One region of the Colwellia sp. BRX8-7 genome, then DNA from elsewhere that is predicted to be linked to it. Evidence: predicted binding sites of a transcription regulator. Region 1 holds the regulator's gene; each other region holds the start of a gene.
What was found. The regulator MetJ, encoded in region 1, represses methionine synthesis genes. The targets are predictions, from matches to a motif close to TAGACGTCTAGACGTCTA.

Region 1 (5,801 bases):
AGCCCTGAAACAACAACACCTATGTGTCGAGCGTCTTTAGTCATATCATAATGAACATTATTAAGTAACTCACCGGTACAACTCTGCTGAAGAATGGCGATAATACTATGCTCACTTAACGAGTTCACCACCTGCAGTACATGAGTATGCTTGAGGGCACGTTTAAAGCGCGCTTGGATATTACCTTGATTTACCACACTATGACCAACAATCGCTATAATCGACACCGGTGTGAATGATACTTCGGTATCATGACTCGCCAGCCACTGACTCACTAATTTTTGTTGTGTTTGGTGGATAACCATAAAGCCTTGCTGAATATCACTACATATCGCAGAAAACTCATTACTGGCTTGTTCACCAAACGAACCGGCTAAACTGGTCGATTTTACCAGTAACAGATCGTTAAGCGAGGTAACCGACAGTTCCTGTTTAGCAATTTGACCAAATTTTCCTATCTCTGTACCAGAAATTTCAGGATCAAAGCTACTTGCTACATGAAGGTGTGTGCTGTGGTTAGTGAGCGGCTGTAAGGTTTTTGCATGCAGAACCGGGTTACCTAAGCGGCCCAATTCTTTCGCGACACCATTAGGTAAGCGATGTAATTTACGGGCAAGTGGTACAATACGAGGATCGGCACTATAAATGCCATCAACGTCAGTCCATAGGGTAACATTCAGCGCGCCCGACAGTGATGCAATAATTGTTGCTGAATAGTCACTACCATTACGACCTAAAGTACAGGTTTCACCTTGAGAATTTTTAGTGATATAACCAGTAATAACCGCCAACTTTCCTTTTTGTAAATTCTGCTGAAAATTTTGACTACTTTGCTGATTGTCGACTGCACAGTCTTTATCATTATTGATAACCAGAAAGTCACGCGCGTCAATAGCATAACTTGGACAAACTTTTTCACTTAACACCGCCGATAATAAACGCGCCGACCACAGTTCACCAAATGCCAGCATATCTGCATGGTGTTGGCTTGGCTGATCAGATAACCAAGCCGTTAATTGTGTTATATCATCAGACAAAACCTTGATAAGGTCTGCTGCACTGCTAGGGTTCAATAACTCACCAATTAATGTGCTTTGTGATTTCTCTAGTGTTTCAATAGCCAAAAACAGCTCGTCACTTTTTTCAAGTGCGAGTTTATAAATATTGAATAAGTCATCCGTAGTGTTTCCATTTGCCGAAACAACAACTAAATCATTTAGTTGACAGTTTTGACGAATAATATCAACCACACGTTCAATACATTGGGTAGTTGCTAAGCTACTGCCACCAAATTTGTGTACATGAATAGCATGCTTCGCCAGTTGATTATTCCCTGATGATAATTGTTCTACTGTATTTGACTGTGTCATTTTCACTCATTAATTCTTCTACTAAAAATAGTCTACAACTTTAAATTTGGCTTACCGATAAAGCTTGTTCTAAGTCATTAATAATATCACTAACATCTTCAATACCGACAGAAATTCGAATTAAAGATTGAGTGATACCTGCTGCAATTTGTGCTTCAATTTCCATACCTGCATGGGTCATCGTTGATGGATGACTGATTAAACTTTCAACGCCACCTAATGACTGTGCCAAGGTAAAGAGTGATAAGTTGTCAAAGAGTACTTTAACCGCTTCAACACCACCTTTTATTTCGAAACTCATCATAGCGCCAAAATCTTTTTGCTGACGCTTAGCAATTTCGTGTCCCGGGTGATTTTTTAAACCAGGAAAGTATACCGCGTTAATTGCTCGATGATTTTCTAAGTATTTTGCAACAGCATTAGCATTTTCTTGATGCTGTTTCATGCGCAGTGGTAAGGTTTTTAAGCCACGTAATGCCAGATAGCTGTCGAAAGGTGAGCCCGTAATACCAATACAATTTGCCCACCACGCTAGCTCTTCACCCAGTTCTTTTTCTTTTGTTACTAACACCCCACCCACAACATCACTATGACCATTAATATATTTAGTTGTCGAGTGAAAAACAATATCAGCACCTAATAATAGCGGTTGCTGTAACAAGGGAGAAAGAAACGTATTATCTACTGCCACTAAAGCACCAACAGCATGACTGGCTTGAGTAACCTTTTTTATATCAACCAGCCGTAATAATGGGTTACTGGGTGACTCAATCAAAACTAATCTTGGCTTTTGTTCAAGCGCTTGCGCTAACGCTTGATCATCGTTTTGATCAACAACAAGCACATTAAATAAGCCACGTTTTGCTAGGTGGGTAAACAAGCGATAACTTCCACCATAGCAATCATGTGGAATAACAACCGTATCTTTTGTTGTCAGTAACTGACAAATTAAGTGCACCGCTGACATTCCTGTGCTGGTAACAATGCCTACAGCACCCTGCTCTAAATCAGCGATAGCTTGTGCAAACGTGCTTCGAGTGGGGTTGCCTGTTCTGGAATAATCAAATTGGCGCTTATTGTTGAAGCCTTTTAAAGCATAAGTACTCGATAAATGAATGGCAGGAACAACCGCACCGTGATGTTCATCACTATTAATGCCGGCTCTAACAGCTAATGTTGCTGGTTTTTTGCTTGTCATTTTTTGCTCCAATCGGGCAGTAAAATCAAATAGATGTTTGGACGTCTATAACTCTAAACGCTTTACTTTTGTCGGTCAAGAACTTTAGACTTCTAAACTTCTACACATTCGTTATTGACTCAACGCCAACAACCAGTAAAATCTAACTTATAAAAAGTAATTTAGCTAAACAAAGGTAATTAAATGGCAAAGTGGAATGGCGATTATATAAAACCATACGCCGAACATGGTAAAAAAAGTGAGCAAGTTAAAAAAATCACGGTCTCAATCCCGTTGCGGGTACTGAAAGTGTTAACGGATGAACGTACTCGTCGGCAAGTTAACAACTTACGCCATGCAACTAACAGCGAATTGTTATGTGAAGCTTTTCTGCATGCTTTTACCGGACAGCCTCTTCCTGATGATGGCGATTTAACAAAAGACAATACAGAGATGCTACCTAAAAGTGTGCGCGAAGCCTTAATAGCAAAAGGTATTACCGACTTCAGTCAATTTGAAATTGAAGACGAGTAGCTTAGGGTTTTAATACACTTCCTTAAAAAGACGCTCTGGCGTCTTTTTTTATGCCCATACGGTAAGCATCTACAATAGCCAGTAACCAACAAGTTAATAGTGTATAGGTTAATGTACTCATTAAGATAGGGTCAACAATAATGGGATTTTTTGACATCTCAGCGATCAGTGCTTGGCTATTGAGCGCAACGTCACCTGATTTAACTTTATTAATAAGTGGCTGATATTGCCTCATCACTTCTTCAATATACAAATATACCGTCACTGAGAAACTTAAAATAAATAACGTAGCCCGTCGATAAGCGTGACACATTAGTTGGCCAATACCCGGGTAAACAAGTGCTGAGAGTAAAACGGCTTTCGTTGAAGTTTTCATTGTTATTCGTCCTACTCAATATTGTTATGCTTTGCCATCGGTGACATTGTCTACAGAGGTGCAAGTATTAATGATTTGTCAGGAATATAGATGACGTACAAGAGGTAACTGCTGCTGCGTTACCCTATTTCTTAATTCCTACTTTCTGCGTCCATGTAGTCACTGCACCATGACCTACTATTTGTCATGAATAAAAAAAGGAGAGTCGAGCTCTCCTTTTACAGCGTTATTAATAAATACTACTGATTATTCCATATAGTTTTCAGGTAATTCTAGGGCTGCCACTCCAGACTCAACCGCCGCTTTAGCAACGGCAAGCGCTACTCGACCACACAAACGTGGATCCATCGGCTTAGGAATAATATACTCCTTACCAAAGGTCAAACTTTTCTCACCACTAGCATCTAACACTTCTTGCGAAACAGGTTCCTTTGCTAATTCACGAATTGCATGGACAGCGGCAATTTTCATCTCATCGTTAATCGTTCTAGCGCGAACATCTAAAGCGCCACGAAAAATAAAAGGAAAACATAACACATTATTGACCTGGTTAGGGTAATCAGAGCGACCTGTAGCAATAATAAGATCATCACGAACAGCAAGCGCTAATGAGGGTTTTATTTCAGGATCTGGGTTTGAACAAGCAAAGATAATTGGATTGGGTGCCATTAATTTTACATGCTCAGCAGAAAGTAGATTAGGTCCAGAAACACCAACAAATACATCTGCGCCATCGATAACATCTTCAAGGGTACGTTTATCAGTATTATTAGCAAACATACGCTTATATTCGTTAAGATCATCACGTCGGGTGTGAATGACACCTTTAGTATCAAGCATGTAGATTTTTTCGCGCTGAGCGCCACATTTGATTAATAGTTCCATACAAGCAATCGCTGCTGCGCCTGCGCCAAGACAAATAATGTTGGCATCTTTAATACTTTTACCTTGGATTTCCAAGGCATTGATCATTCCAGCAGCGGTAACAATAGCTGTACCATGTTGGTCATCGTGAAATACCGGTATTTTACAACGTTCAATAAGTGCTTTTTCAATAGCAAAACACTCTGGTGCTTTAATATCTTCTAAATTAATACCACCAAAACTGTCAGCGATATTGGCGACCGTATTTATAAATTCTTCAACTGTCTTATGTTTAACTTCGATATCAAATGAATTAATACCTGCAAATCGCTTAAATAATAATGCTTTGCCTTCCATTACCGGCTTAGCCGCCATACCACCTAGATTACCTAACCCTAAAATAGCGGTACCATTGGTAATAACAGCGACGGTATTGCCTTTGCCCGTATATTTGTAAACATCATCGGGATTTGCCGCAATTGCGCGAACCGGTTCAGCAACACCTGGGCTATAGGCGAGTGCTAAATCACGGCTAGTTTCAGCGGCCGTGGTTAATTCAACACTTATTTTTCCAGGTGTTGGGAATTGATGGTAATCAAGTGCTTGTTGGCGAAAGTCAGTCATGATTGATCCTATGCGTTAGGTGAATTTATTGTCTTATATATGCCATTTTTCACGTTTTATTTTGTTTATATACAGCATAGTTTTATAGACTCGTTATCAATCAAGATACACCTTTGTCTGTGATCTTTAAAAAGTAACGGGTATATACTATTGTAATCTTACATTTTGTTCCAACGTTATTCTTATATAAAAAAGTGCTAGAAGCTATAACAAACATACCCTTAGCCCTTTTGTATTGCACATCATAAAACTAAATATTCGCTATACAGCTTAATCTATTCACCGTATTTTATGACCACTTTTATAAACTTCTTTGACTTAAAAAATTTAGCCATCGATTTTTCTTTTTTTCAATACACAACAACGAATTTATCGGTTAAGTTATCCAATTAATAATTAATCTTCATCAACGTTGTCACTATCGCTTATTACGTTGATTAATTGCTTTTGAATTTATATTCAATAATGGCCATTGAAATAATTTATTTTAGGTAAAAAAAAACCACCTCAGGGGTGGTTTTATTCGTCTTATTTTAGAAAAAAATTATTCGCTCTAATTACTCAGCAAACGGGTTTACTAAAATAATGGTTTCATTACGATCTGGGCCTGTTGAAATAATATCAACCGGTACACCTGTTAATTCTTCAATACGCTTAATGTAAGCGATCGCATTAGCAGGTAAAGCGTCACGAGAAGTTGCGCCAACAGTAACTTCAGACCAACCTGGCATTTCTTCATAAACAGGTGTAATTCTGTCATAACCTTCAGCAGCTGTAGGCGGTACAGTAATAATGTCGCCAGCTTCAGTGCGGTAACCTGTACATATTTTAAGGGTTTTTAAACCGTCTAAAACAT
Region 2 (5,801 bases), on a different contig from region 1:
TAGTTCATTAGTAATAAAACGTTCGTTATTTTTTAAGGTTTGTCGGCGAATATAATCATCAGGTACATCGTTCGCGGCAGTACGACTCATTTCAATAAAGAAGCCATGAACCCTGTTATAGCCTACTTTTAAGGAACTAATACCGGTACGTTCTTTTTCACGCGCTTCGAGTTGGGCAAGAAATTCAGTTGCACCATCACTTAAGTCACGTAAGACATCAAGTTCTTCATGATAGCCTTTGGCAATAACGCCACCATCACGGATAAGAACGGGTGGGTTTTCAACTAAAGCATGCTGTAATAAGTCATGTAAGTCGGGTATTGGAAAGCTTTTTGACGCTAATTCAGTGATATGTGCTTGCTGACAAGTTTGTAAATGTTGCTGAAGTTCAGGCAATTGACTTAAAGCATTACGTAAACGAGCAAAATCTCTTGGACGCGCAGAGCGTAAGGCAATGCGAGAAACAATACGTTCAATATCACCAAAAGATTTAAGTTGGCTAAATAATTCAGTCGTTAAATCTTGTGACAATAGTTCACTAATTGCATTTTGACGTGCAGTTAATATGTTTAAATCACGTAAAGGAAAATGTAACCAACGTTTTAGTAATCTAGAACCCATTGGTGTCGCTGACTTGTCTAATACCGATGCTAGGGTATTTTCAAATCCACCTTGTAAGTTTTGCGTGAGTTCTAAATTACGACGAGTTGCCGCATCTAAAATGACACCAGAAGCAGAAGACTCACAAATAATGGCTCGAATGTGAGGAAGCGCACTGCGTTGACATTCTTTTACATATTGAAATAAACAACCAGCGGCCATTAAGCCTAATGATTTATCACCAACACCAAAGCCAGAAAGTTCTTTAGTGCCAAATTGTGTATTTAGTAAATTAGTAGCTGTGTCTAAATCAAACTCCCATTCAGGTCTTCTTCTTAATCCTTGATAGCCTTTTAGTAACTCTGGCACTGAGAACGATTCACTGTAGAGTAATTCAGCAGGAGATAAACGCTGTAGTTCAGCTTGTAACTGTTCAATGGTATTTGGCTCAGTCAGTACAAAGCGACCACTGGTCATATCAAGATAAGACAGCCCAAAGCGTTGCGATGACTTATTATTGCCTTCACTTACCGCAACAATTAGGTTGTCATGTTTATCAAGTAATAATGCTTCATCACTCACCGTACCTGGGGTAATAACTCTAACAACTTTACGTTCAACAGGGCCTTTGCTGGTTGCTGGGTCACCAATTTGTTCACAAATGGCAACAGATTCACCCAGTTGTACTAATTTTGCTAGATAATTTTCCACCGCATGATAGGGAACGCCCGCCATAGGTATTGCATTGCCACCTGTCTTGCCGCGAGCGGTTAATGAAATATCGAGCAAATCAGATGCTTTTTTCGCATCATCAAAAAATAACTCGTAAAAGTCACCCATGCGATAAAAAATTAAAATATGAGGGAACTCAGCTTTAATGGTTAAGTACTGGCGCATCATAGGGGTGTGTGAGGATAAGTCTAAGTTTGCTGTCGTCATTTCTATGCGGTAACTCATAAGTTCAATTAAAGAGTAAGGTGGCAATTATGTCATAACTGGCAAATTTAGACTCTATTTATTTAACTAAAGTTTTTACTGAATACGATAATGTTTATGCAATTATTTTACAGCAATAATATAAATAGTAACTTTTTGTCGGGTAATGGCTAAAAGTTACTGTTGCTGTTTATTCTCAATTTTATCAGTAACTTAAAAGTCACCTTGTTTTGTTTTTGATAATACAATTAAAATAGTTGTAAAAAAGCTTGATACTGTACGGTCATACAGTATACTTGCTTCATCAAAACGAAATCTTAGCAACATCGGCGGAACAAACATGAAAGATGATAAAGAAAAAGCATTAGCAGCAGCATTAAGTCAAATTGAAAGACAATTTGGTAAAGGCTCAATTATGAAGCTTGGTGATAATAACACCATGGATGTTGAAACCATTTCTACAGGTTCATTGGCGCTTGATGTTGCACTCGGTGCGGGTGGTTTGCCACTTGGGCGTGTTGTTGAAATTTATGGTCCTGAATCAAGTGGTAAAACAACGTTAACGCTTGAAGTTATTGCTGAAGCTCAGCGTAACGGTAAAGTTTGTGCCTTTGTTGATGCTGAGCATGCACTTGACCCTATTTATGCTGAAAAGTTAGGTGTTAACATCAACGAATTACTTGTTTCTCAGCCTGATACCGGTGAGCAAGCATTGGAAATTTGTGACATGCTAACGCGTTCAGGTGCTATAGACGTTATTGTTGTCGATTCTGTTGCTGCCCTTACACCAAAAGCAGAAATTGAAGGCGATATGGGTGACTCTCATATGGGATTACAAGCCCGTATGCTTTCACAAGCAATGCGTAAGTTGACAGGTAACTTGAAAAAATCAAATACCATGATTATTTTCATTAACCAAATTCGTATGAAAATTGGTGTAATGTTTGGTAGCCCTGAAACCACAACTGGTGGTAATGCACTTAAGTTTTATGCTTCTGTTCGTTTAGATATTCGACGTATCGGTGCTGTAAAAGCAGGCGACGAAATTATTGGTAACGAAACTCGCGTAAAAGTGGTTAAAAACAAAATAGCGCCTCCTTTTAAACAAGCAGAATTTCAGATTTTATATGGCGAAGGTATTAACAGCTTAGGTGAATTAATTGATTTAGGTGTTTTGCATAACATGGTTGAAAAAGCCGGTTCTTGGTATAGCTACAATGGCGATCGTATTGGCCAAGGTAAAGCAAATGCGGCTAAATCTTTAGCAGAAAAACCTGAAATGGCAAAAGAACTTGATAAGCGTTTACGCGACTTACTGTTAATTAAAAGTGTAAGAGCAAGTGAAAAGCCAGCTAAAGAAGAAGAAGCTGTAGAATAAACATTAAACATTAAACGTTTAAAAAATTATTAAGCCACTGTATTTACAGTGGCTTTTTTATATCTAATTAGTGACTTCTCTCTCTTATGCTATCGTTCTTTAATATGCTGATATAGTATTTTACCTAAGCATCTTTACTGCCCGAATACCCCCCGTTTTTCTACGTAGCACTCTATTAGGCTAGTTCCACCAATATTTACTCGCTAGGGTTATAGATGACAAATAATATTAACGTAAAAAACATTATAGACGTCTATACGTTTAGATGTTGACATAGCTAAAAATACACGTACCATAAAATGATAATATTTATATATCCGTTATCATTCGTAGTGCTTGAGTTAGTCGAAACCTGTATGTTGATTGGTAGCCATAATATAAGTTAATAAATGAAAGTAGAGAACGAAGTGTTCATGCTTGTTTGACATTATTTGATTAGGTAAACGCTATGCCCATTAAAATTCCAGATTTATTACCTGCTTTGTCTATTTTAGGTGAAGAAAATATTTTTGTAATGTCTGAGCGTAGAGCGGCAAGTCAAGAAATTCGCCCAATGAAAGTCGCTATTCTCAATCTAATGCCTAATAAAATTGAAACAGAAGTTCAAATATTACGGGTATTGTCTAATACACCTTTACAAATAAATGTCGATTTTGTACGTATTCACGCCAATGAATCCAAACATACGCCGAAAGAGCACTTAGATAATTTTTACCGTCTCTTTGATGACATTAAAAATACTCAATACGATGGCCTAATTATAACCGGTGCACCATTGGCGTTAATGGAATACGAAAAAGTAACTTTCTGGGATAAAATCTGTGAAATATTTGATTGGGCTGAAGAAAATGTCACCTCAACAATGTTTTCTTGTTGGGCTGCTCATGCCGCTCTATATCATCACTATGGATTGCGACGACATTTAAGAAAAGAAAAATTATCTGGTGTTTTTCAGCATAGCCCTGTTGACCAAAAAGAACAGCTTACCCGCGGCTTTGAAGAATTTTTTAATGTCCCACACTCACGATTTGGATATATTGATAAGTCTGATTACCTATCAATTCCTGAATTAAAGATTGTTGCTGAATCTCCTCAAGCAGGCGTTTATGTGGTCGCGAGCAAAAATAAACAGCAGGTCTATTTAACCGGTCATCCAGAATATGACTCAACCACGCTAGATGAAGAGTTTCAACGTGACCTTAAGGCTGATGTTGATGCAGTTATGCCCAATAATTACTATATTAATGATGATATAACAAAAGTGCCACACAGTTCATGGCGTAGTCATGCCAGTTTATTATTTACTAATTGGCTAAACTATTATGTCTATCAGATCACACCGTACAAGCTAGACGCAACAAATATTAAAGCAATACACCCAGATGCAGAAATATAAACAGTGTCGGATATATCTAGCCATTAAATTAAGTTTGAAAGTAAAAGTAGAGAAATAGTATGAAAAAATCAGCATCATTTAGTCGTCTTGAGCAACAAATACAAAAAAGAATTCTTATTTTAGATGGTGCTATGGGGACGATGATCCAAGCCTATAAATTTGAAGAACAAGATTACCGAGGTGAACAGTTTGCTGATTGGCATCTTGATGTCAAAGGCAATAATGATATGTTAGTGCTTACACAACCCGAGGTAATTAAAGCTATTCACTATGAATACCTTGAAGCGGGTGCTGATATTCTTGAAACGAATACTTTTAATGCCACGACGATTGCGATGGCAGATTACGATATGCAGTCTTACAGTGCGGCAATCAATTTAGCGGCGGCACAAATAGCCCGTGCAGCAGCGGATGAATTTACCGCTAAAAACCCTGATAAGCCTAGGTTTGTTGCCGGCGTTTTAGGGCCAACGAACAGAACATGTTCTATTTCACCCGATGTTAACGATCCTGCTTATCGTAATGTGACTTTTGATCAATTAAAAGATGCCTACATAGAATCAACGAAAGCACTGATTGAAGGTGGCTCAGATATTATTCTTATTGAGACTATCTTTGATACCTTAAATGCTAAAGCGGCTATTTTTGCGGTTGAAACTGTTTTTGATGAATTGCAGTTACGTTTACCAGTAATGGTCTCGGGTACCATTACTGATGCATCAGGCAGAACATTGTCTGGGCAAACCACCGAAGCTTTTTATAATTCATTGCGCCACGCAAAACCTATTTCATTTGGTTTGAACTGTGCATTAGGTCCGGTTGAACTAAGACAATATGTCGCAGAATTGAGTCGAATATCAGACTTTGCTGTTTCAGCTCATCCTAATGCAGGCTTGCCTAATGCCTTTGGTGAATACGATTTCAGCGTCGAAGATATGAATGTTCATGTCAATGAGTGGGCTGAGTCGGGATTCCTTAACATTATTGGTGGCTGTTGTGGTACAACGCCAGCGCATATAAAAGGTATGGCGGATGCGGTTGCCAATGTAAAACCTAGGGAAATCAGCGCCAGGAAAATTGCTTGTCGTTTGTCTGGGCTTGAAGCGTTAACCATAGAGGAAAGTTCATTATTTGTTAACGTTGGCGAACGAACTAATGTTACTGGCTCTGCTGTATTTAAGCGCTTAATTACCGAAGAAAATTATGAACAAGCCGTCGCTGTTGCCCTGCAACAAGTTGCCAATGGCGCGCAAATTATAGATATAAATATGGATGAAGGCATGCTTGATTCGAAAGCGGCGATGATCCGTTATTTGAATTTAATCGCCGGTGAACCTGATATCGCGAAGGTGCCGATTATGCTTGATTCTTCTAAATGGGATATTTTAGAAGAAGGCTTGAAATGTATTCAGGGCAAGGGGGTTGTTAACTCAATCAGCTTGAAAGAGGGCGAAGAAAACTTCCGTAAACAAGCTGAACTTCTACGCCGTT
Region 3 (5,801 bases), on a different contig from region 1:
CTGGTTTATCTATAGACCGTATTGGCGGCTCTGTGGCAGCGTTTACCAATTTATATTTACCTAAATTACACCGTAGTGGTTATATTGCGCCCAATATGGGCGATGGCTTGCAAGGGCTAATTTCTCCTGGTGGTTATGTGATGGACTCTATTCCGGGTTTATATAAAAACGTCTTAGTACTTGATTTTAAAAGTCTTTACCCCTCTATTATTCGAAGTTTTAATATTGATCCTATGGGCCTAATTGAAGGTTTACAATCACCAGAGACTAGTATCAAAGGTTTTGATGGTGCTTATTTCTCTAGAGATAAGCATTTTTTACCTGAAATTATTAATGAGTTGTGGTTAGAGCGTGATATCGCTAAAAAAGATAAAAATGCGGCATTGTCACAAGCAATAAAAATTATTATGAATTCGTTTTATGGAGTATTAGGTTCAACGGGATGTCGATTTTTTGATCCTCGTTTATCCGGTTCAATCACTAAACGAAGCCATGAATTATTAATCACCACTAAAATGTGGCTAGAAGATGATGGTTATCAAGTCATTTATGGCGATACCGATTCTATTTTTGTCAGTGTTGACGATGATTTTAACCACCAGCAATGTCAAAAGCTGGGTAAAACCTTACAAGATAAAATTAATCTTAGGTGGCAAGCAACGCTTAAAAAAGAATTTGCGATAGAAAGCCAACTTGAAATTGAGTTTGAAACACATTTTAGCCAATTTTTGATGCCAACCATCAGAGGGCAAGATGTTGGTACTAAGAAGCGTTATGCTGGCATGGTAGAAAAGAATGGCTCATCAGAATTGATTTTTAAAGGCTTAGAAAGCGTCCGCACCGATTGGACTGAACTGGCTAAAACTTTTCAACGAGAGTTGTATTTAAAAATATTTAATGGCGAACCTTTTGCTGACTATGTACGCAATATTGTTACTCAAACATCAGCAGGGCAATTAGATCATTTACTGGTGTATCGTAAACGCATTCGTAGGCAGTTAGATCATTACGTTAAAAACGTGCCTCCACATGTGAAAGCAGCACGTTTAGCCGATGATATAAACAAGATAAATAAGCAACCGCTAAAATATCAGCAACGTGGTTGGATAGAGTACTTGATCACGACTTCTGGACCGCAAGCAAAAGGTTATGTTAACGCGCCACTCGATTACCAGTTTTATATCGATCGGCAATTAGCGACCGTTGCTGATGCTATTTTACCTTTTGTCGGGAGTAGTTTCGAAAAATTAACCAGTGATCAAATGAACTTGTTTCAATAGCCTCTGCTGTTTTAATTAATATAAATAAATCGTGCATCATGCTTGGAAAGATCATAAGGTGACTTTATTGAGTTAGCTATTTAGATGGCTAAATGAATTTTATGTTTTAGGATGAAAGATCATGATCAACGATACCAAAATAGTCAATGCGGGACGAAAATCAAAATGGACACGTGGCGTTGTTAATCCCCCAGTAGAGCGTGCATCAACCGTTGTTTTTAATACAGTTAAAGAAATGAATCACGCAACAGCAAATCGTGGTAATCAAGTACTTTTCTATGGCAGAAGAGGCACCTCAACGGCTTTTGCTTTCGCCGATGCTATGACTGATCTCGAAGGCGGCGCTGGTTGTGCCATTTATCCATCGGGTACTGCGGCGATCACTAATGCTATTCTTTCGTTTGTTAAAACCGGTGACCATATCCTTATGGTTGATACGGCTTATGAACCCACTCGTGATTTTTGCGATAAAATATTGGTCAATATTGGCGTTGAAACGACTTATTACGATCCAACTATTGGCCGAGATATAGATGGACTTATTAAAGAAAATACCCGACTTATTTTCTTAGAGTCTCCTGGCTCTATTACCATGGAAGTTCAAGATGTTCCCGTTATAGCTGAAGTTGCTCACCAGCATGGCTGTATGGTTATGCTCGATAATACTTGGGCTGCAGGGGTTAATTTTCAACCTTTTGATTATGGTGTCGATATTTCGATTCAAGCAGCGACTAAATATATTGTTGGTCATTCTGACGTCATGTTGGGTACGGCAATAGCAACACAAGAGTATTGGCCACAACTGCGTGAAAACAGTTATCTGATGGGGCAATGTACTTCACCCGATGATCTATATTTGGCAATGCGTGGCATTCGTACCTTAGGTGTGCGTTTAAAACAACATCAAATTAGTGCGCTAAAAGTGGCTAATTGGTTAGCAACACGCGAAGAAGTTGATGTTATTCTTCATCCTGCATTCGAATCGTGTCCGGGCCATGAATATTTTAAGCGTGACTTTACTGGTGCTAACGGTTTGTTTTCATTTGTGTTAACCCGCGGTGATAAGCAATCACTTAATGCCTTACTTGATGGTATGGAACATTTTAAAATGGGCTATTCGTGGGGCGGTTTTGAAAGTTTAATTTTGGGTAATACCAATGTTGGCCGTTTGCGAACAGCGACAAAGTGGAATTATGAATATCCATTAATTCGCCTGCATATAGGTTTAGAGGATGTTGATGACTTAATTGCCGACCTTGCTCGAGGCTTTGATAGATTGAACACTGCCTTAGAAAATAAATCTTAGACAGTATTTTATTAAAAAATAAAGCTTAGGCTTTACGCGTTAAAAGTTTGGAATTTACATGCTGCTATGCACAACACAAAGGTTAACCATTAGGCACCTGAATGAGCAGGACCATGAATTTGTTCTGCAATTATTGAATGATGATGCTTTTATTAAAAACATTGGTGATAAAGGGGTTAGAGAGACTAAAGATGCAATTGCCTACTTAGTTAATGGTCCACTAGCAAGCTATAGCGAACAGGGTTTTGGGCTAAATTTAGTCGCTTTGAAAAGTGATAACACACCGATTGGACTCTGTGGTTTGTTAAAGCGGCCTGAATTGGAATTCCCTGACTTAGGTTATGCCTTGTTACCTGAATATTGTTCGCAAGGCTTTGCTCGAGAAGCCTCATTAGCCGTATTAAAAGTTGCTTATGACAATAATTATGCGGCAAATGTTGTCGCGATCACCGCACTAGAAAATACTCCCTCTAACGTATTATTAAAAAAGCTTGGTTTTGTATTTGAACAGACTATTGAGTTTTATGGGTCAACCAATAATCTTTATAAAGTCAGACTGGCTTCAATTTTTGAACAGTAACCAACTTTAAAGACAGTAACGTTTAACACTAGGATATGGACTTAAGTGCAAATATCCTAGTGTTGCCAATTTCCTCTCAAACCGTTTATATTAGGGTAAAGGACAAACCTCTAGCTCTTTTTGTTGATAATAATCAGCGGTTAGCCCGAGTAATTGTGGCACTGTTGCCGCAATTACAATAGAAGAGAAAGTGCCCACTAAAATCCCTGAAAATAGCGCAATAGAAAACCCCGCTAAAGACTCCCCGGCAAAACCCCATACAGCCATAATAGTCACTAAGGTTGTTCCTGAGGTGATCATCGTTCGCACTAAAGTTGATTTAATAGCTTGATTGATCACTTCATCTATTGTGGTGTCATGGGTAGATTTCATTATTTCTCTGATTTTGTCACCGACAATAATAGAGTCATTTAACGAGTACCCTACAATAGCTAATAAACTCGCTAATATTGTTAAATCAAAGGGGATACCAAACCATGCAAAAAGCCCCAGTACAATAAGCACATCATGAAAAAGCGCAATAACAGCCCCCGCGGCTAAACGCCATTCAAATCTAAAAGACAAATACATTAAGATAACAATGATTGCGGTTAATAGTGCTAAGCCACCTTGGTTAATTAAGTCTTCTCCGACTTGGCTGCCAATGTAAATAGCATCTTGAGGGCTAATGTTTAGTTGATTTTTGTCAGCAAAATCAGATAGCCATGCCTTATCTTGTAAACTGACGTTATTATCTGCTTGTTGAACACTCCAATGAGTCCCTTGCTCTGCAGAGGTCAGTTTAAAGCTTTCTGGAAGATAGTTACTGAGTAAGTTATTCATATCCTGTTGACTGAGTGATTTCTCGGTTGAAAATTCAGTTAAGTAACCACCGGTAAAATCTAAACCGAGTGCTAAACCTTTATTTGATAGTCCTACTAGCGCTATAACAACAAAAATCATAGCTATAAAACAACCCACTAGGCGAAAAACACTTAATTTAGACGTGCTATTTATTTTAAAATTTTTCATACATTAACACCTAATAATTGAGCTTTATTTTTTCGAATGACAAGGTTTGTTAAACTTTTAGAAACAAAAACGCCGGTGAACATACTGGTTAAAATACCTAAACACAAAATAAGGGCAAAACCTTTTACTGGGCCGTTGCCTATGGTGTATAAAATAATACCAGTGATCATGGTGGTTACATTGGCATCAAGAATTGTTGAAAATGCACTTTTATAGCCTTGCTCAACAGCTGATAGTACTTTATGTCCACGCTTTAACTCTTCTTTTATCCGCTCAAAGATAAGTACATTGGTATCTACAGCCATACCAACCGTCAATACTAAACCAGCAATACCCGGAAGTGTTAGTACTGCCCCAGGGAGTAACGACATCAACCCTAGTAAGCTTATTAAGTTTAATGTTAACGCTACATTAGCGATAAGCCCCAAAGTTCTATACCAAAAAACCATGAATAACAAAGTAAACCCCATGCCTATACTCAGTGCTTTTATACCATTTTTGATATTATTTTCGCCGAGTGTCGCTTCAATGGTGCGCTGTTTTACTATAGTTACTGGCGCTGTTAGCGAGCCTGCTCGTAATAATAATGACAGTTCTTGTGCCGCATGTTGGCTGGGCATGTTGGTAATACTAAACTGTGAACCTAAGTGTTGTTGAATGGTGGCAACATTAATTATTTTACTTTTTTTAACCATTTGATCATCAGCATCTCGATAAAACTCAGAAAACACCGTCACCATAGCATTACCAATATTTTGCTTAGAAAATTGCGACATCTTCTTACCACCTAAGCCATCTAAGGTGAGGTTGACTAAAGGCATGCTCATTTGATCTTGTCCTGCTCGAGCATTTTCGATATTACTACCTGAAAAAACTACCTGACTGTTTAAGGTAAACGTTCTGCCATGTTCGTCCGCCATGCGTAATATACCTGCTGCATTTGAGTTTTCGGCAAGCTGATAAAAATCAAGTGATGCCGTGGCACCTATAATACGTTTTGCTTCCTCGGGATCATGAACACCAGGCAATTCAATACGAATATGGTTTTTACCTTGTTGAAGTGTAACCGCTTCGGTTATACCCAGCTCAGCTATTCTTCCACGCATCGTTTTTAATGTTTGCTGCATAGTTTCTTGGCGAAATTGAGCTGTTTTTTGCGAGGAGTATGAAAAGATCACTTGGTCATTTTGATTTTTTTGTTGAGATAAATCAGGGTAGGCTGCTTTTATTTTAGTGAAAAGTATAGCCATTTTACTTTTGTCAGCGTTAGAAAAATTCACCGAAAGGTTTTGATTGTCCGCATCTCTAGTAAGATCAATCTTATGTTGAACAACACTAACGCCTCGAATACGTTCTTCCATAGCTAGGGTTTTTATTGCTAATGCGATGTTTTTAAGACGGTCAAATAAAGCTTGTTTTGTATCGACATCAAGTACAAATAATACTCCACCACTTAAATCTAAGCCTAATTTTATTGGCTTAGCGTCGAATGATTGCAACCATGAGGGTACGCCACTTATCACCGAGGTCTCAACACGATAATGATTAAACTCATTAGATAAACGTGTGTTAACTGACGCTATGTCGGCTGTATTACTGAGTGTTATTGACGTTGTCTTATCAA
Region 4 (5,801 bases), on a different contig from region 1:
TTAATCATCACGATATAGTCCTCACTTTCAAAGGTAAAACCGGCACAAACTAAGCCAGTTAATACCCCATGTAATTCAGCGCCATGGACGGTAATACTTTCTGTTGTAAGAATTGCTTGCACTGAGGCAAAGTCTAAAGAGGTTTCGTTGGACATGTTTTAATCATCAATAAAATGCGTGAGTTAATGCAAGGTATCGTAACATTCACGCTTTTATGATGCTAGAGATTAAAAGGAGAAAACCCTAGAGAACGCTTGCATAGTGTACTGCTCATCGCTATAGTGCTCAGATATGTATATATTACTATTAATTAAGATGTTTTTGTGAGAATAAGCCTGTTATGAGTCAACACTCGGTTACCATTGAAGTTGCTAATAGAAGACTGAAGATTTCATGTCCTAGCGGGCAAGAGTCGTCTTTACTATTAGCCGCTGAAGAGTTAAACCAACGTTTGCTAATAGACAGTAAAACTTGTTCTATAAAGACACCTGAACAATCACTAGTAATGACTGCACTTAACTTATCTAATGATTTATTAGCTGCTCGTAAAGAAATTATCGATGAACGTGCTGCGATGCAAAGTAAAATTGATTTACTACAAGCGACTATCAAACAAGCTGTAATTTCCGAATACCTCAAGAAAGCCTGATTTTTCAGCAACCTCTGTTCACTAAAAAAACAAACAAACTTAAGTTACAAAAAAACACTTAAATCGCTTTGAAAAATTAGCTATACTAATTTCGTCTTCTGGGGTGTTTGTATGTTAACTATGTCCCTGAGCCGATAAGTTTTAACTAAGGAAGTTGATTATTAACTATTGTGCAAGCCCGGCTCGTATCGGGAAGCCTACGGTTGAAATGATACCTCCGCCCTGAACACCCGGTGTTCAGGACTAAAGTCGACTGCGGCACCTTGGAAGCATCCTTTTTATAATCATATTAGACATATTAGGTTTAAACATATTAGGCTTAGACATATTAGGCTTAAACCTGATACCTCCGCGCAGCACCTAACAACACCCAGTGTTCAGGACTAAAGTCGACTGCGGCACCTTGGAAGCATCCTTTTTAAAACCATAGCAGGTTTAAACATATTAGGCTTAGACCTGATACCTCCGCGCAGCACCTAACAACACCCAGTATTCAGGACTAAAGTCGACTGCGGCACCTTGGAAGCATCCTTTTTATAATCATACTAGCCTTAAACATACTAGGTTTAAACATATTAGGCTTAAACCTGATACCTCCGCGCAGCACCTAACAACACCCAGTGTTCAGGACTAAAGTCGACTGCGGCACCTTGGAAGCATCCTTTTTATGTTCATATTAGACTTATTAGGTTTAAACATATTAGGCTTAGACCTGATACCTCCGCGCAGCATCTAATAACACCCGATTTATCAAATATTATTTATAATGTTATAGCTGAAATAAAGAATAAAAGGCTAACTTACTATATACTTAATAGACTTATTGTTATTAATTAGCTTACTTGTTTATATGCCTATAAAATACCTCTGTGTAATGCTGTTGCTAATGCTGAATACTTCATCAAGTATCGCTAAGCAACTTGTTGTTACTGAGATATTACCGCCCTACCAATTCTATCAAGAGAATACTGCTCTAAGTGGATTCTCCGTAGAAGTCATGCAGGAAATATTCAAAATTACCGGTGATGAAATTGATTTACAAGTATTCCCTTGGGCTAGAGCTTATAAAACCGCACTTAACCAACCCAATACTATTATCTTTTCACTATCTCGCACCAAAGTTCGAGAAAATCTATTTATTTGGGGCGGTAAATTAATGAGAGAAGATATTTATGCTTGGTGTTTGCAAGAAAAATTTAAAACACCCGTCACTGACATAGAGCAACTTAAAAAATATAAATTGGCGGTCACTAATTCGTCAAGTACCGCTCAATATTTTCAGCAAGAAGACTACCCCTTTATTTATACTGTCGTTTCACCAGAGCAAAGCTTACAGATGCTCTACCTCAATAGAGTTGATTTTATAACGGGAACAAAGAGCACCTTAGTGGCGCGAGCGAGTAAATTAAATTTAGAGGTAAGTAGACTAAAAAAAATTATACCTCTCTCAGTCGTTAATCATGACTTATATTTTGCTTTTAGTCTAAATAGCGATAAAAAGATTGTCACTAAATATACCAACGCTTATAAAATAATAGAGAAAAATGGCACTTTAGACAAACTGAGAAATAAGTGGCAAGTGCAGTAAACGCTACATACTTAGTAAATAATGGCTAGTGCGCTTTACTTTTATCTAAAAAATCAATATAACAAAGACGAATTTTATCAGTTAGTTAATAACAATAGACAACATGACCCAAAATCATCTAGCCAACAAATCAAAAAAACCACAAGGGCAAGTTTATGCTGACACACCAGCGATCGGTATTTTTGACTCTGGCATTGGTGGTTTGTCGATTGCTAAGTGTATCCATCAGCATTTACCCAATGAAAATCTTATTTATGTGGCTGATAGTCAATTTGCACCTTATGGCGATAAGTCGTCAGCAGAAATTATTGAACGGGTAAATAAAATTGCTGACTGGTTGATTAGCCAACAGGTAAAAGCCATTGTTGTTGCCTGTAATACCGCAACAGTTAGCGCTATCGATCAACTGCGTTTGAGGGTTTCAATTCCAATTATTGGTGTTGAACCAGCGATAAAACCCGCTGCGTTGCACAGTAAAACAAAGAAGGTAGCCTTGTTAGTAACAGGGGCAACCGCAATAAATACTCGGTTTCTGTCTTTAGTGAATAAGCATAAAAATGGCGCTGAAATTTATATTCAGCCATGCCCTGGCTTAGTAGAACTTATCGAGCAAGGCCTTCATGAAAGTGAACAGTGCCTTGAAATACTGCATACTTTTTTGCAACCTCTTGTGCAAAGTAATATAGATACCTTAGTCTTAGGTTGTACACATTACCCCTTTGTTCGTTCGCTTATACAAAGAATTGTTGGTGATAAAATTACCATCATGGAAACCGCTCAGCCCGTAACGGATCAACTTACTCGGCAACTGGCAAACCAAGGATTATTGGCAAGTACTCTATCTAGTTCGAAACAACACTTTTTTAGCTCTAAGGTATCTCAGCAACAAGCCAAATTGATGTCAGTACTTTTTGGTCAGAATGTTACCCTTCAGCAATTTCCTGCTCTATAAATGAACAATTAATAATTATTTTTAGCCGTTTAGCCATCTAGGCGTAAAAAAACTAGAAAATAGTTAATCTTGCAGTTAGAATAACTCCAATTCGAAAATATTTTAAACTATTACATTTTTCTGAGGTTATATGTCTACTCAATTTTTCACTTCTGAATCAGTTTCTGAAGGTCATCCGGATAAAATCGCCGATCAAATTTCTGATGCGGTACTTGATGCTATTATCGCTAAAGATAAGAATGCTCGTGTCGCTTGTGAAACTATGGTGAAAACTGGTGTAGCTATTATTTCAGGTGAAGTTTCTACCACGGCATGGGTTGATCTAGAAGCGATTACCCGTAATGTTATCAGTAATATTGGCTATACTTCGTCTGACGTTGGTTTTGATGGTGAAACTTGTGGCATTATGAATTTAATTGGTCAGCAATCACCTGAGATTGCCCAAGGTGTTGACCGAGCAAACCCTGAAGATCAAGGTGCTGGTGACCAGGGATTAATGTTTGGTTATGCGACCAATGAAACTGAAACGTTAATGCCTGCGCCAATATTTTATTCTCATCGTTTAGTAGAGCGTCAAGCTGAAGTCCGTAAATCAGGGGTCTTACCTTGGTTGCGTCCTGATGCTAAATCTCAAGTCACTTTTATTTATGAAGATAATAAGCCAGTAGCGATTGACGCGGTTGTTTTATCAACTCAACATAATCCAGAGATTTCTCAAGAAGATTTGCACGAAGCGGTGATGGAAAATATTATCAAAGCTGTGTTACCTGCCGAGTTATTAACTAAAGATACTAAATACTTTATTAATCCTACTGGCCGTTTTGTTATTGGTGGTCCGGTAGGTGATTGTGGTTTAACGGGTCGTAAAATTATTGTTGATACCTATGGCGGCATGGCTCGTCATGGTGGCGGGGCTTTCTCAGGAAAAGATCCATCAAAAGTTGATCGCAGTGCTGCTTATGCTGGTCGTTATGTAGCAAAAAACATCGTTGCGGCTGGTTTAGCTGACCGTTGTGAAATTCAAATTTCTTATGCCATTGGTATTGCTGAGCCAACGTCAATTTCAATTGAAACTTTTGGTACCGGTAAAGTCTCTGAAGCAAAATTAATTGAATTGGTAAGAGCACATTTTGATTTACGACCATACGGCATTACTAAGATGCTTGATTTGTTACACCCTATGTATCAGATGACAGCAGCTTACGGACATTTTGGTCGTGAACCTGTTGAAGTCACTGTTGGTGATGATACTTTTACTGCATTTACGTGGGAAAGAACTGATAAAGCTGACGCACTTAGAAAAGCTGCTGGTTTTTAGTTTAACGACTAAACATCAAGGCTCCTAATAAAAAAGCGACTGAATAAGTCGCTTTTTTTGTTCAAAGGGTAAATAGCAACCTAGCTCATCACGACTTAGTCGACTGTGCTTTTTTGCTGGCAACTTTATCTTTTCGTCGTTGTTCGATAACATCTTGAACATTGCCACCAATATGCTTTTCGCCTCGTTGGTTCGCTAAATTTATTTGACGCTCACGCTCAGCGAAACCACTGCGCTGCTCGTCGGTATACTTGTCATAACAACGATGACAACTCACACCTTTAACATAGTGTTCGCTTTGCATTTCTTCGCTTGTTATCGGGTAACGACAAGCAAAACATTGGTCGTACTGGCCTTGCTCTAAACCATGTCCAACGGCAACACGGCCATCAAAAACAAAACATTCGCCTTCCCACATTGAATTCTCTTGTTCAACTTCTTCTAAATATTTAAGCACACCTCCCTCAAGGTGGTAAACATCTTCAAAGCCTTGCTCTTTCAAGTAAGCTGTTGATTTTTCGCAACGAATACCACCAGTACAATACATAGCCACTTTTTTGTGCTTATTTTTATCTAAATGTTGGGCAACATATTCTGGAAATTCACGGAACGTTTCAGTCTTAGGGTTAACGGCGTTTTTAAAGGTACCAATTTCAATTTCATAATCGTTACGCGTATCAATCAATAAAACTTCTGGATCTGAAATAAGCGCATTCCAGTCTTTTGGTTTCACATAAGTACCAACGGTTAATAATGGGTCAATGCCTTCAACACCCATAGTAACAATTTCTTTTTTTAATTTTACTTTGCTACGTTGAAAAGGGTTTTCATCAGCATATGAATATTTATGAGAAACATTAATTAAACGTTCATCCGTCTCTAAATGAGCTAAAAGCAGATCGATACTGGCTTTTGTACCTGCAACCGTACCGTTAATACCTTCGTTAGCGAGTAATAACGTACCTTTGATCTCGTTTTCTAACATAACGCTTAATAAAGGTGATTTAAGTTGTTCGAAGTTTTCTAAGCGCACAAATTTATAAAGTGCACAGACAGTAATATTTTGCATAGTAATAATACCCATTGAGCCAGCCAGAACGTAAATCCGGAGCTGTAGATTAATATAAAACCAACACCTGCTACTAGCGATGTTAGTCGAAAGATGCGCATTCTATCAAAAGCGCTTATTTAGATAAAGTACCTCGTCGCTCGCCTTAATTATAAAGTTGTTGTCTATCGTATTATTTAGAGCTAAAAAAAGACTTAACACCACAGTGAAAAGTCTTTTAAAAGG

Region 2: a site for MetJ is predicted at 3,161-3,178, ahead of metA (homoserine O-succinyltransferase). Genes of this name have one in related genera too.
Region 3: a site for MetJ is predicted at 1,354-1,371, ahead of H4J57_RS14335 (cystathionine beta-lyase). Genes of this name have one in related genera too.
Region 4: a site for MetJ is predicted at 3,212-3,229, ahead of metK (methionine adenosyltransferase). Genes of this name have one in related genera too.

The regions. Positions count from the first base shown of each region.
Region 1 covers NZ_JACGVP010000003.1:237,845-243,645, reverse strand. Annotated here, with positions in the region: gene metL (bifunctional aspartate kinase/homoserine dehydrogenase II) at 1-1,370, opposite strand, end outside; gene metB (cystathionine gamma-synthase) at 1,411-2,568, opposite strand; gene metJ (met regulon transcriptional regulator MetJ) at 2,752-3,081, shown strand; gene H4J57_RS04595 (hypothetical protein) at 3,104-3,457, opposite strand; gene H4J57_RS04590 (malic enzyme-like NAD(P)-binding protein) at 3,704-4,945, opposite strand; gene H4J57_RS04585 (adenylosuccinate synthase) at 5,503-5,801, opposite strand, start outside.
Region 2 covers NZ_JACGVP010000001.1:32,796-38,596, reverse strand. Annotated here, with positions in the region: gene mutS (DNA mismatch repair protein MutS) at 1-1,539, opposite strand, end outside; gene recA (recombinase RecA) at 1,877-2,914, shown strand; gene metA (homoserine O-succinyltransferase) at 3,363-4,310, shown strand; gene metH (methionine synthase) at 4,370-5,801, shown strand, end outside.
Region 3 covers NZ_JACGVP010000014.1:71,720-77,520, reverse strand. Annotated here, with positions in the region: gene H4J57_RS14340 (DNA polymerase II) at 1-1,280, shown strand, start outside; gene H4J57_RS14335 (cystathionine beta-lyase) at 1,402-2,586, shown strand; gene H4J57_RS14330 (GNAT family N-acetyltransferase) at 2,645-3,166, shown strand; gene secF (protein translocase subunit SecF) at 3,257-4,177, opposite strand; gene secD (protein translocase subunit SecD) at 4,174-5,801, opposite strand, start outside.
Region 4 covers NZ_JACGVP010000009.1:37,989-43,789, forward strand. Annotated here, with positions in the region: gene H4J57_RS10280 (UPF0149 family protein) at 1-155, opposite strand, end outside; gene zapA (cell division protein ZapA) at 341-649, shown strand; RNA gene ssrS (6S RNA) at 742-923, shown strand; gene H4J57_RS10295 (ABC transporter substrate-binding protein) at 1,536-2,237, shown strand; gene murI (glutamate racemase) at 2,341-3,189, shown strand; gene metK (methionine adenosyltransferase) at 3,320-4,507, shown strand; gene H4J57_RS10310 (rhodanese-related sulfurtransferase) at 4,596-5,576, opposite strand.